DNA from 4 places in the Bacillus lumedeiriae genome. Region 4 is predicted to be linked to each of the others. Evidence: riboswitches for the same ligand, from Rfam matches in the RefSeq annotation. Region 4 holds a riboswitch; each other region holds the start of a gene.

Region 1 (3,149 bases), 350 kb from region 4:
TTATTCATCAAAAAGAGTATACACGCCAAATGAGAAAGCAGAACTGCAGCAGCTATATAACGGGATAAGTACCGCCTTATTGTCAGGGAAAATAGACGACATCATGCTGGCAGCAACGAAAAGTGCCGGGATCAATGAACGCTTTCTACCTAAACCATTCTTTTCGTTGTTTAAGGAAATAGCCAGTCGATTCGAAGCAGGAATCATTATCGGCCACAGCGGCACCGTCATTGGCTTTCTTTTAAGCGGCAATGATCATTTATTGATAAAAAAAGTGCAGGAGATTAAGGGGATCGTTCAACAGATGACAGGATGGAACCCATTTATTATGACTTCTTTTCCAATTGGCGATGCTAATGACTAGTGTGAATTGGCCCCTTTGTTGATTAGAGCGGAAGGTGCCAGACTCCTGAGGAAAAAGCGTGTCCACGGGAAAATCCGCAGGCACGGAGGCGAAAATCAACAGGCGAGTTTAACAAAATCTTTTATTCCAAAATAACTAAGTGAAAAGGCATCATTTTATTTAATTTGAAAAAACCACTTGTCAAATGAGTGATCTTCCTGCTAATCTAATAACGATGTCGAAAAGTTACGAAATTTGGATAATATACATAATATTGATAGGTGTAGATCAGATCTCTTTTAGAGACTTCTAGGCTGATAGAAAGCATTTTCTGACAGCCGGATAATTGAATAATTAAGATGAGAGTGCCCGGGAGAGTCAATCTCCGGGATAATAGGGAAATCGGTGAAAATCCGATGCAGCCCCCGCTACTGTAAACGGTGATGAAATTGTCAATAACCACTGGTGTAACTGCCGGGAAGGGACAAGAGTAAAGCGATCCGTAAGCCAGGAGACCTGCTTTCTTCTTTGAACCATCATTCTTCGGAGGGAGGAACGGGATGGCTGTATGGAGCGGAGCTGGCATGCGCGGCTATTTTGCTTGACTCGATCCAATCATAGCTATGCACACGTATGTGCTTAAGTCCTTAACTTCTTATGAAGTTAAGGACTTTTTTTATTTTTCAGCTATGTTCATGACTACTGTTGATATTGCTGTTTAGTTGATTAGAGCGGAAGGTGCGGGACTCCCTCCGGAAAACGTGTCCACAGGAGACCTTGCAGGCGCGATAGCGGCGGGGAGGCTCCCGAACCGCCCGCAGCGGAAATCAACAGGCGAGTTTAACGAAAACTTTAGAAAAAGGGGCGGATAGTATGGCAACTTGGGATTTAACGGAAATGAATCATCACGTATTGATTTGTAACGGTTCGAGCTGTATGAGAAAAGGCGGGGAAGAAGTAACGCAGGCGATCAGAAATGAAATTAAAAATCGGGAGCTTGATGTCCGTGTTCATACGACAAGAACAAGATGCAATGGCCGCTGTAAAGATGCTTGTGTCGTGATTGTTTATCCAGAAGGTACATGGTATCACGGAGTAGATGAACAATTGGCAAAAGAGATTGTCACTTCACACCTTGAAAAAGGAGAGCGGGTAGAGAAGGCCATTACTTACACGTATGCGGGCCAAGGAATGCAGCTAAAGAATGACCGTGAAGCAGGAGTATCTAAAGAGAAAGAAAAACAAAAGCAGTAAACGTATAAGGAGGCAGTAAAAGTGAATGGAAAACTATTAATTGTCGGCTTCGGTCCGGGAAGTGCCGAACATATTACGGAGCGGGCAAAAGAAGCGCTAAAGGAAAGCGACTGCATTATCGGCTATAAAACATATGTAGAGTTGATTGCTGATTTCATTGAAGGAAAAGAAGTCATCAGCACAGGAATGTCAGAAGAAGTCAGCCGGGCGCAGGCGGCGGTCAAGTTGGCCGAACAAGGAAAAATAGTAGCTGTTATTTCGAGTGGAGATGCCGGCGTGTACGGGATGGCGGGGCTTGTCTACGAAGTACTCGTCGAACAAGGATGGAAAGAAGCGGACGGTGTCAAAGTAGAAATTGTCCCTGGGATTTCAGCGATTAATTCTTGTGCATCTCTCCTTGGGGCGCCGGTGATGCATGACGCGTGCACGATTAGTTTGAGTGATCACTTAACTCCTTGGGATTTAATCGCTAAGCGGATCGAAGCGGCCGGCGCAGCTGATTTCGTGATTGCTTTGTACAATCCGAAAAGCGGGAAGCGGACGAGACAAATTGTGGAAGCGCAGCGTATTTTATTAAAGCACCGCTCACCGGATACGCCGGTCGGTCTTGTCAAAAGTGCCTATCGGGAAAGAGAGCACGTCGTCATCACGAATTTGCAGGAGATGCTCGATCATGAAATCGGCATGCTGACGACAGTCATCATTGGCAATTCAACGACTTTTCTTTATGACAATAAAATGATTACGCCGAGAGGTTATCAGCGCAAGTACACGTTGACGTCAGAAAAGCAGCCGCTAAAGCCTCATGAACGGCTGAAGCCGAAAAATGAGCCGTGGGCGCTGCATGGAGGAAAAGCGGAGCCGACCGCATTATACGAACTCGGTATGAAAGCCCTTCAGATGCTGGATAAAAAGGAACATCAAGTGTCTGAAGATTCACCATTTAAGCAAAAGGCCGAATCTATTTTTGAAGTAGCTGTCAGTCCAGGAGTCGCTAATAAATTATTTTCAGCAGAACAGCTGCTCGTTCTCTCGAAGGCAGCGGGAGAAAAAGGCTCGATTGAATATACACCGCACCATCAAGTGATCTTGCGGGTGCCGACAGAAAATCCCGATCAATTGGTCACAACTTTGCAGGAGGCAGGATTTCTCCTTGCTCCCATTGGTGACGTGGCTACTGTCAAGGCTTGTGACTTTTGTGACGGTGAAAAGAAAGATGCCATTCCATATGCGGAAAGGCTGTATGAAAAGTTCAATGGGCTTGATTTGCCAAAAGAAATGCGCATCGGGTTGAATGGCTGCGGCATGGCTTGCTACGGTGCAGTGAATGATGACATCGGCATCGTCTTTCGCAGAGGGAAATTTGATTTGTTTTTAGGAGCGAAAACGGTTGGAAGAACGGCTCATGCCGGACAGCCTGTCGCTGAAGGTGTAGAACCGGACGCACTGATCCCGCTCCTAGAAAACATTATTGCGGAATACAGGGAAAAAGGACATCCGAACGAACGACTGTTTAAATATTTTAAGCGCGTGAAAAGAATTCAAAACTTTG
Region 2 (3,149 bases), on a different contig from region 4:
GAATTACCGGTGGATATTTGCCGATTGCTGCTACACTTACTACAGAAGAGATTTACGAGGCTTTTTATGCCGATTTCACAGAAATGAAAACTTTTTTTCATGGTCATTCTTATACAGGCAATCAGCTTGGCTGCGCGGCTGCTTTAGCGAACTTAGCTATTTTTGAAAAAGAGGGGCTTGTTGAACAGGCCGCCCGTAAAGCGGAATATATTCAAACGATATTGGCAGAATTAAAGGAACTGCCTCACGTTGGCGAAATCCGTCAGCTTGGTCTAATGTGCGGCATTGACATTGTGAAAGATAAAGAAACGAACGAGCCTTTTCCGTTTGAAGAAAGGGCTGCTTACCGGGCAACGCTGCGTATGCGGGAACTTGGGATGCTGACGAGACCGCTCGGTGATGTCATTGTATTTATGCCGCCGCTTGCTGCTACTTATGAAGAGCTGACTAAGATGGGTCAAATCATGAAGCAGGCCATCAAAGACATTCAGCTAGTTACTAAATAATTAATGGTATTCTATTATTAAAGAGAAAACAAGAAGGAGCTGTCTTAGACAGCTCCTTTACTTAATACTAAATCCGATGGCTTTCTTCTTTTCTTTAAGAAAGTTGAAACAATAATTTTTCACTAAGTTGATTGGAGTGGAAGGCACGAAGACTCCTGTGGGGGAAAGCGAAGTACCTAGAACGGAAATCAACAGACACGTGTAAAGAACCATACAAGGGATGCCCCTAGCAGTTATACTATTGGGGCACCCTTGTCATGTTATGAGTTGCGATCATGTGTGGAATCGTGATCAGGTAAATCATTGTAGTATTCGGGAATGTTGTCGATCCGAGTTGTATCGGAAGAGTCAAGTGACTGACGGAGGAAGTAGACGAGAGTGGATGCGATAAAAAGCAAGACAAATGCTAGTCCGATGACGGTAAACAGCCCCATGATAGACACTCCTTTCACTTGTGTTTGTTCTATATCTATTCTTTGAAACACGCATGTAAAACGGAATCATTGATTATGCTTCAAAAATTTTAAAACTTTTAGAATATCAATCCATTCATTTAAAAAGACTGGCAAGTGATTTTACTTATCTTCTACTTTAAAATGGCATGGAAGTCACGTTGTTTTCGTGTATAATAAGCTTGATAGGAAACTACATACGTTGAATCAGGTAAAGCTCGAGTGAGAAGAGCTTTTTAAAAGGGCAAGCTGATGAAAATCCAGCGCGGTCCCGCCACTGTAAGTGAAATGATGTCATTTTATAAGCCAGAAAACCTGCCTGATTTAAAACACTGATAACCTGCGCGGATGGGATGGTGTAGAAGCGGCTGCCGGCTCATTGCGCCTGTCTGCCCTTTTTCACTGCATCTCTTCATCGTGTAGAGGTGTTTTTTTAATGCCTATTTTTATCATTCAAAGAGAAGAGAGAAGGAACAAACTGATGAAAAATAAAGGGATGTATAGGATAGACACTTGTTTTGTTAAAGGAGTAGAGAAATTTGCCGAAACCATTTGTTCAGATGTTTTTCAGAAATAAAGTTTCGGCTTATTTATCAGCGTTTGCCTTTTTTACGATCGCTGTATTTGCCGGTATCTCCATTGGGACGATACACGTTCCATTTAAGGATATTGTCTTCCTATTGTCACACCATTTTTTCGGGACACCGCTGTATGGCATTGATTCTTCTATCGATAACATCGTCTGGCAGATCCGGTTTCCAAGAGTCTTGTTAGCCGGCCTTGTTGGTGCCTCTTTAGCGGTGGCAGGAGCTGCCTTTCAAGGGCTCCTGCGTAATCCGCTGGCAGATCCGTACACACTAGGTGTGTCATCTGGTGCTTCTGTTGGTGCGGTCATGGTGCTGTTCTTCGGCATTCAGCTGCCGTGGCTGACCGGCTTTACGCTGCCTATTGTCAGTATTGCAGCTTCCATCGTGACGATTTTTATAGTCGTTTTGTTTGCTCAATCGATTGAACGATCGTTTAAAGTGGAGACGATCATTTTGACAGGAATCATTTTTAGCTCTTTCTTGGGAGCGGTCATTTCTTTAATGATCGCCTTGACAGGTGAAGAGCTGCGGCAAATTATTGGCTGGCTGCTTGGTAGTGTATCGATGCGTGGCTGGGATTACATTGGAATTATTCTCCCGTTTTTTCTGGGAGGGACGCTGCTGTTAATCATTCATGCGCCCGAATTGAATGCGATGTCGTTTGGAGAAGAGAAAGCCCAGCATTTAGGAGTGAATGTCCGTCGGAAAAAATTGACAGTGCTGTTAGCCGGCTCGGTATTGACAGGGGCAGCTGTTGCTGTCTCCGGAACGATTGGCTTTGTTGGCCTCGTCATTCCTCATTTCATCCGTCTCATCTGGGGACCTGATCATCGCCATTTGCTGCCGTTGTCACTGTTAACGGGTGCCGGCTTTTTAATTTTGGCTGATCTTGTATCCAGGATCATTATCTCGCCGGCAGAACTGCCGATTGGGGTGATCACATCTGTTATCGGTGCACCAGTATTTGCCGTTATTTTACTTCGTAAACAAAGGAAAGGAAGAAGAGCAGCATGATTCAAGCAGAACAACTCACCGGCGGCTATAATGGCAAAATGATTGTTCACGAACTATCTTTTTCTGTGGGGGCGGGAGAGCTTTTTGGCATATTAGGACCAAATGGAAGCGGGAAGACGACGCTATTTAAAATGATGAGCGGCATCATCCCTACAAGCCGCGGGACACTATGGATTAACGGGAAAAAACTGCCGGATTACACGCCGAAAGAACTGGCAAAACGTCTCGCTGTCCTTCCACAAATGACCTCACAATCTTTTTCCTATACAGTGAAAGAAACGGTCTCCTTAGGGCGCTATGCTCATCAAAGCGGCTTCTTCCCAGTATGGAGAGCAGAAGACGAGCGGGCTGTGAGGCAGGCGATGGAACAAACAGGAACGCTGCAGTTTTCAGATGCTTCTCTTGAAGAACTGTCAGGCGGTGAGCGTCAGCGTGTTTTTCTCGCGCAAGCGCTCGCTCAGCAGCCAGAAATCCTGCTTTTAGATGAACCGACAAATCACCTGGACTTATCTTTTCAAAAAGAATTGCTTGATTTGTTAAAGAAAATGACGAAAGAAACGGGTTTAACGGTGATTTCGATCTTTCATGAT
Region 3 (3,149 bases), on a different contig from region 4:
TTGAGTGTATAGGGAATATGTGTAGTTTATCTTTTTCTATTACCTGGGCATGATAAATCAATTCAGGAATTGTTACACACTTATAACCATTTTTATCTAAGTAAGTTAATATTGTATCCAAGGCTTCTACCGTTTGGGTGCGATTACCGCCAGCATCATGAAGGAGGATAATGTCACCGGATTTTACATTTTTAGTGACATGGCTGCTAATTTTATTTGCAGATGGACGCAGCCAATCTTTAGGGTCTTGATGCCAAGACCACATGACAACTAAGTAATTTTTTTGAACGGCATTACGAATAACTGAGTCATTATATACATCACCAACTGGACGAAAAAGTGACGTCTCCTTTCCTGTAATATTTTTTATAGTTTGAGCGGTTAAGTCCAGTTCAGTTTTTAATTTTTTAGAATTAGTACTTTTATCGTAAATATGATTATATGTGTGATTGCCAACTGCATGATTCTCTTTTACAGTTCTTTTTAAAATATGGGGAAACTTATCAGCATTTTTTCCAGTGACGAAAAAGGTTGCTTTTGCATTATGCTTGGCTAAGATATCAAGGATTTGTGGAGTATACCTGGGATCTGGCCCATCATCGAAAGTGATTGCAACAAGTTTCGTTTGTGCATTCACTTCCCATACAACATGTCCGGACTTTTCAAATTTATCACGGCTGCTTGTATGGGCTTGCGTCCATACAGAAGTGGAAAAATAACTAATCAAAAGAGTACAGACAAAGAAAATAGATCTAATCAAACATAATCCCCCCCTAGATATGAGAAATAATATGAGTTAGTTTATGTATTTTAAAAAATAACAACCCCCTTTGCTTATGGTAAAAAATACATTTGTTCAATGGGAGAAGTATCCTGATTTTGTAAGGAGTCATAAGTAGATTACATTATGTGGAAAGTTCAAAAAAAGAAACCAAACTCTGCTTGCGCAAGAGGATAATCACTGCTATACTAATCCGGACACAACATTTAGTGTTTGCTTTTCATTTAAATCAATATTTAGTGTTAAATAGTAAAGAGGTGCTGTTGCAGCTTAATAGGGAATTCGGTGAAAGACCGAAGCTGTCCCCGCAACTGTAAGTGTAGACGATCGCGGCTGAACCCACTGTCTTACGACGGGAAGGAACGCGAAAGGAAGAAGCACGAGCCAGGAGACCTGCCTTTTTATAGCGTTTGATCTTCTTCGGGAGTTGGGAAGGCAGCGCGAGGAAAACGAAAATCTCTTTCATACAGACATTCTTTTTTATACATTCAGAATCAGTCTGTTCAATTTTTTATTTAAGAGTGCCTTTCTTCGCCCTGATCCCATCTTTCATTTGGAAAGATGGTTTTTTTATGGAAAAAATCACTTTCTAAACTATTTATTTGTTTAGGAGGAATAAACATGATTGAGACAGTACAGAGCATTGCGGAAGAGGTTCTTGAGGAAATTCAATCGGAATTTCCAACTATTGGACTAGCGGACTATCAGAAAAAAGTGAGAGACACGTTGCATACGAGAGAAGAGTGGACAGAAGAACAAACACAACAGCTGCTTCTCCATGCAGCGGTCGAGCGGATCACAAGCGAAGAGCCCAATTGGACATTTATAGCGGCTCGTCTGTATTTAAAACAGCTTTACAAACAAGCCGCCAAAACGCGGGGAGAAGCAGGAAGTGCGTATGGAAACTTTCTAGAGCTTATTCATTTGTTAATCAAAGATGGAGTATATGATTCGCAGTTAATCGCTGCTTATACGGAAGATGAGATCAATGAATTAGGGAAAGTGATCGATCCGGACAAAGATCAATTATTTACATACATCGGAATTGTTACGTTAAGTGAGCGGTATTTAGCTCATACGCTGAACAAACAAACGGCAGAGCTCCCACAGGAAAGATGGCTTATGATTGCGATGACTTTAATGATGAACGAACGCAGGGATCAGCGTTTACAGTACGTCAAAGAAGCGTATTGGGCACTTTCTAATTTATATATGACAACAGCTACTCCAACGCTTGCTAATGCGGGCAAGTCATACGGTCAGCTGTCCAGCTGTTTCATTGATACGGTCGACGACAGTCTGCAGGGCATTTTTGATGCGAATACAGATGCGGCAAACTTAAGCAAAAACGGTGGGGGCCTTGGCATTTATCTAGGGAAAATCCGCAGCCAGGGAAGTGATATTAAAGGGTTTAAAAATGTAAGCTCGGGTGTGATTCCTTGGATGAAGCAGCTAAATAATACAGCCGTGTCGGTTGACCAGCTCGGTCAGCGGCAAGGGGCGATCGCTGTCTACCTGGATATTTGGCATAAGGATATCTTTTCGTTCTTGGAAACTCGATTGAATAACGGAGATGAACGCCGTCGAACACATGATTTATTTACCGGTGTATCGATACCAGACATATTTATGGAAGCAGTAGACAATCGAGGAGACTGGCATTTGTTCGACCCGCATGAAGTCAGAAAAGTCATGGGTTATTCTCTTGAAGATTCATTCGATGAAAAGCAAGGAGAAGGAACGTTTAGAAAGAGATACATGGAATGTGCCTCACATCCGCAACTTAGCAAAAAAACCGTGCCGGCCATCGAGATTATGAAAGCGATCATGATTTCTCAGCTGGAAACTGGTACGCCTTACATGTTTTATCGGGATACGGTCAATCGGGCGAATCCGAATAAGCATGAAGGGATGATTTATGCAAGCAATTTATGTACAGAAATTTGCCAAAATATGAGTCCAACCGTTGTTGTAGAAGAAAAAACGGAAGATGGAAAAATCATCATTACGAAAGATCCCGGCGATTATGTGGTGTGTAATTTATCGTCCATTTCATTAGCCCGGACAGTGATGGATGGTGTACTTGAGCGATTAATTCCGATTCAAGTGAGAATGCTTGATAACGTCATTGATATTAATACGATCCCTGTTTTACAGGCGCAGCTGACGAATCAAAAATATCGGGGCATCGGGCTCGGAACATTTGGATGGCATCATATGCTCGCTTTAAAAGGATTGAGCTGGGAGTCGGAAGAAGCGGTACAGTATTGTGATGAATTATATGAACAAATTGCCTTTTTAACGATTCAGGCAAGCGCGGAGCTGGCGGAGGAAAAAGGAGAATATCCAGTCTTTCGAGGTTCGGACT
Region 4 (3,149 bases):
CATGCGTATACCAGCTGACTCTAACGCTTCAACTTCTTTCCGCAGTGCCAGGGCGATTTGATTTGTTACTTCTTCTTTTGAAAGATCATCGCGGACAAACGACCAGTTTAGTATCGTTACGGGGCCGGTAAGCATCCCTTTTACGGGCTTGTCTGTCAAAGACTGGGCATAGACACTTTCTTTCACAGTTATTGGCTGAAGAAATTCTACATCTCCGTAAATGATTGGGGGTTTAACACAACGGGAGCCGTAAGATTGTACCCATGCTTTTTGCGTAAAAGCAAATCCTCCCATTTTTTCACCGAAGAACTCTACCATGTCGGTCCGTTCAAACTCCCCGTGTACAAATACATCTAGTCCGATTTGTTCCTGAAGGGCGATCCATTCTTTTATTTGTTGTTGAATGAAATCTTCATATTTTTCAGCTGACCATTCTCCTTTTCGCCATTTTTGTCTTGCTTGGCGAACTTCCGTCGTTTGTGGGAAACTGCCGATCGTTGTCGTTGGCAAGAGCGGCAAATCGAATATAGCCCGCTGTTGTTCGCGGCGTTCGTTAAATGGAAGCGGACGCTTTGTCTGTTGTTCATTGACTGTACGAGCTGCCTCTTGAATACTCGTTTTATTTCTCGCTGACGAATGGGCTAGCTGCAGGCATGCATGCTGGCTTTCTTGTATGAAATCGGCGATAGCAGTTTTTCCATTGCGAAGAGCTTTCGTTAATGTTGTCACCTCTGCTAATTTTTCATCAGCGAAAGCGAGTGCCGCATGAAGCGTTGGATCTAAAGATGTTTCCACGGCGGCAGTAACTGGTACATGAAGCAGGCTGCACGAGGGTTGAAGCCAAATTCGTTCGGCCGGAACATGGGGAAGAATGGTTTCAATGATTTCCCATTTCTTTTGTAAATCAGCGCGCCAAATGTTACGACCATCAATGATACCAACCCCTAGAATTTTATCGGCTGGAAATCCGTTGGACTGAAGTAATTCAATCGTTCTATCTTGACCATGAACAAAATCCATTCCAATACCTTGGACCGGCAGCTGAATGACTTCTTCATACCATTCTATTGAATCAAAGTATACTTGCAGCGTGATGTTTAGAGCCGGAGCGGCCTTGTTCAGTTGTTTATAAATTTCTGTTATTGTTTTCATCTCTTCTTTTGCAATAGAGGAAGCTAAAATAGGTTCATCCATTTGCACCCATTCGACGCCTTCTTGCTCCAATTCCTGCAAAACTTGGGCATATAGCGGGATGAGCTGCAAAAGAAAAGCAGGAATATCTGTCTTATGATATCCTTTGGACAATTTTAAAAAGGTATAAGGACCGATCAGAACAGGCTTCCCGTTTATATTTAACTTTTCTTTTGCTTCCCGGTAAGCGGCAAGCGGTTTGTTTTCTGTTAATGCAAGTTTTTTTCCTTCATATTCCGGTACAATATAGTGATAGTTTGTATTAAACCATTTCGTCATTTCACAAGCGACAGCTGTGTCGTTCCCTCGTGCCATCGCAAAATAGGTAGCTAGGGGAACTGGACCGCTAGTGTAAGTGAAGCGCTCTGGTACCATACCAAACATAGCTGCTGTATCTAGCACTTGGTCATAAAAGGTAAAGTCTCCAACTGGAATTTGATCAATTCCTTTGTCCTTTTGCTTTTTTAAATGTGTTAGTCTGATACTTTCCATTTCTTCGAGAAGTTGCTGTTCACTGACTTTGCCTGCCCAAAAGGATTCCAGTGCTTTTTTCCACTCGCGGTTTTCTCCGATGCGCGGATAACCTAAATTGCTGCTTACTATTGACATATTAACCTTCTCCTTTTACGTAAAATAGCTGATAAAAACAAAAAAACATTTCTAACAAATGTTAGAAATGTACGTGTATCTCCCAAAAAAGGGATAAACGGCATGCCGAAGCAAGCGCCTAATTCGCGTATATTCTAACACCTCCCTATCTGCCGTAGGTTAAACAGCGTCGTTAAAATAGGCAGGTGTCTGGCTTCAGGTTGACCGTATGGCAAACTGTCACAGTGGCGGGACCGCACCGGATTATCGTTTCACCGGTTTCCCTTTTAAGGCTTAACGATTGTTAAGCCACCTATTTCCATTGCTTTATGTATAACGGATGATTGTGTTCAAAGTTAGCATACAGAAAAATATCTGTCAACTAAGAATAATAAGAATAATCTGATAAAAATCTGTGTATAATCAATTTTCATTCTAGCGATGGTGATTACTTTGAACGTTGCTTTTTAAGAATATATTTTTTAGTGAAGGGTTTATTGTACTAGGGTTATTACACTGTCTGAAGCAGTACCTCATCATATATTCATTTCCTGTTTGTCTTAGAAATACAGATGCCAGACAGCCCCCGACTATAAGTAGAAGGGGGGTAAAAAATTATAGGCCTTTTTCACGGATTTCTGTTAATACACCGTCCCACAAATGTTTACGCATTTGCAGCGACAGTTCAGCGACTTTTAATGCGTCTTCTTTCTTTTCAGCATCATCACCGCATAAATCATGTAAAAGTCTTTCTGCAAGAGGACCGTGTTCATCTTCATCTAGCTCAATATGGCGTTTTAAATAATAGTCCAGGCGCTCATTAGAAGAGCCTTCATTTTGCAGTGCATCTACTAAGAGTTGGAACATATCAGGAATTAAGCCTTCCCGTCCGTAGAAGAAAGCAGATGCGACTTCATGAACTTTGCCTTTTAAGGATAAATCTAAATTAAAAGCGGTAAATTGCGCCGCACTTGGAGGGACGATCTCTTGTTTTAATGCATCTTCGTGATCCATTCCGTCTTTAAGCGCTTGTAAAAAGGCATGGATCGGGGCTGTATCTGCACCGCATTCTTCCATCGCATCGACATAAAGTTGAAAGTGGCTGATGTATCCCCCTTTTCCGTCTTCATCAGACTCTTCTGCAAGTACAATTTCATTAATAAATCTCGTATACGAAGGAATGTCGTAAGCCATCCAAGGAACTGAAATGGATGTAACGGATTGCTGTAGTCTTTTTAATAGACTCATAAAATCCCACACAGCAAACACATGATGTTTCATTAGTACTTTTACTCGATCGGGTGTATTTACTTCTCGGTATAGAGGGTGAGTAAGAAGTTCATCACGAATCGTTTCTAGTTTAGTAATAT

The links. A riboswitch is a leader RNA that binds a small molecule or an ion and turns the genes downstream of it on or off. The one in region 4 is predicted to bind cobalamin.
Region 1: linked by a shared signal. The riboswitch ahead of QYG89_RS00155 ((2Fe-2S) ferredoxin domain-containing protein) and the one ahead of metE (5-methyltetrahydropteroyltriglutamate--homocysteine S-methyltransferase) in region 4 are both predicted to bind cobalamin.
Region 2: linked by a shared signal. The riboswitch ahead of QYG89_RS10640 (FecCD family ABC transporter permease) and the one ahead of metE (5-methyltetrahydropteroyltriglutamate--homocysteine S-methyltransferase) in region 4 are both predicted to bind cobalamin.
Region 3: linked by a shared signal. The riboswitch ahead of QYG89_RS15335 (ribonucleoside-diphosphate reductase subunit alpha) and the one ahead of metE (5-methyltetrahydropteroyltriglutamate--homocysteine S-methyltransferase) in region 4 are both predicted to bind cobalamin.

What each region holds. Positions count from the first base shown of each region.
Region 1 covers NZ_JAUIYO010000001.1:25,904-29,052, reverse strand. The annotation lists gene QYG89_RS00160 (GHMP family kinase ATP-binding protein) at 1-364, shown strand, start outside; cobalamin riboswitch at 690-881, shown strand; gene QYG89_RS00155 ((2Fe-2S) ferredoxin domain-containing protein) at 1,217-1,597, shown strand; gene cobJ (precorrin-3B C(17)-methyltransferase) at 1,619-3,149, shown strand, end outside.
Region 2 covers NZ_JAUIYO010000007.1:42,771-45,919, forward strand. The annotation lists gene bioA (adenosylmethionine--8-amino-7-oxononanoate transaminase) at 1-506, shown strand, start outside; gene QYG89_RS10635 (hypothetical protein) at 767-940, opposite strand; cobalamin riboswitch at 1,151-1,295, shown strand; gene QYG89_RS10640 (FecCD family ABC transporter permease) at 1,498-2,559, shown strand; gene QYG89_RS10645 (adenosylcobinamide amidohydrolase) at 2,556-3,149, shown strand, end outside.
Region 3 covers NZ_JAUIYO010000019.1:19,053-22,201, forward strand. The annotation lists gene QYG89_RS15330 (polysaccharide deacetylase family protein) at 1-760, opposite strand, end outside; cobalamin riboswitch at 1,020-1,196, shown strand; gene QYG89_RS15335 (ribonucleoside-diphosphate reductase subunit alpha) at 1,403-3,149, shown strand, end outside.
Region 4 covers NZ_JAUIYO010000001.1:375,801-378,949, reverse strand. The annotation lists gene metE (5-methyltetrahydropteroyltriglutamate--homocysteine S-methyltransferase) at 1-1,800, opposite strand, end outside; cobalamin riboswitch at 1,964-2,111, opposite strand; gene QYG89_RS02010 (DUF3050 domain-containing protein) at 2,395-3,149, opposite strand, start outside.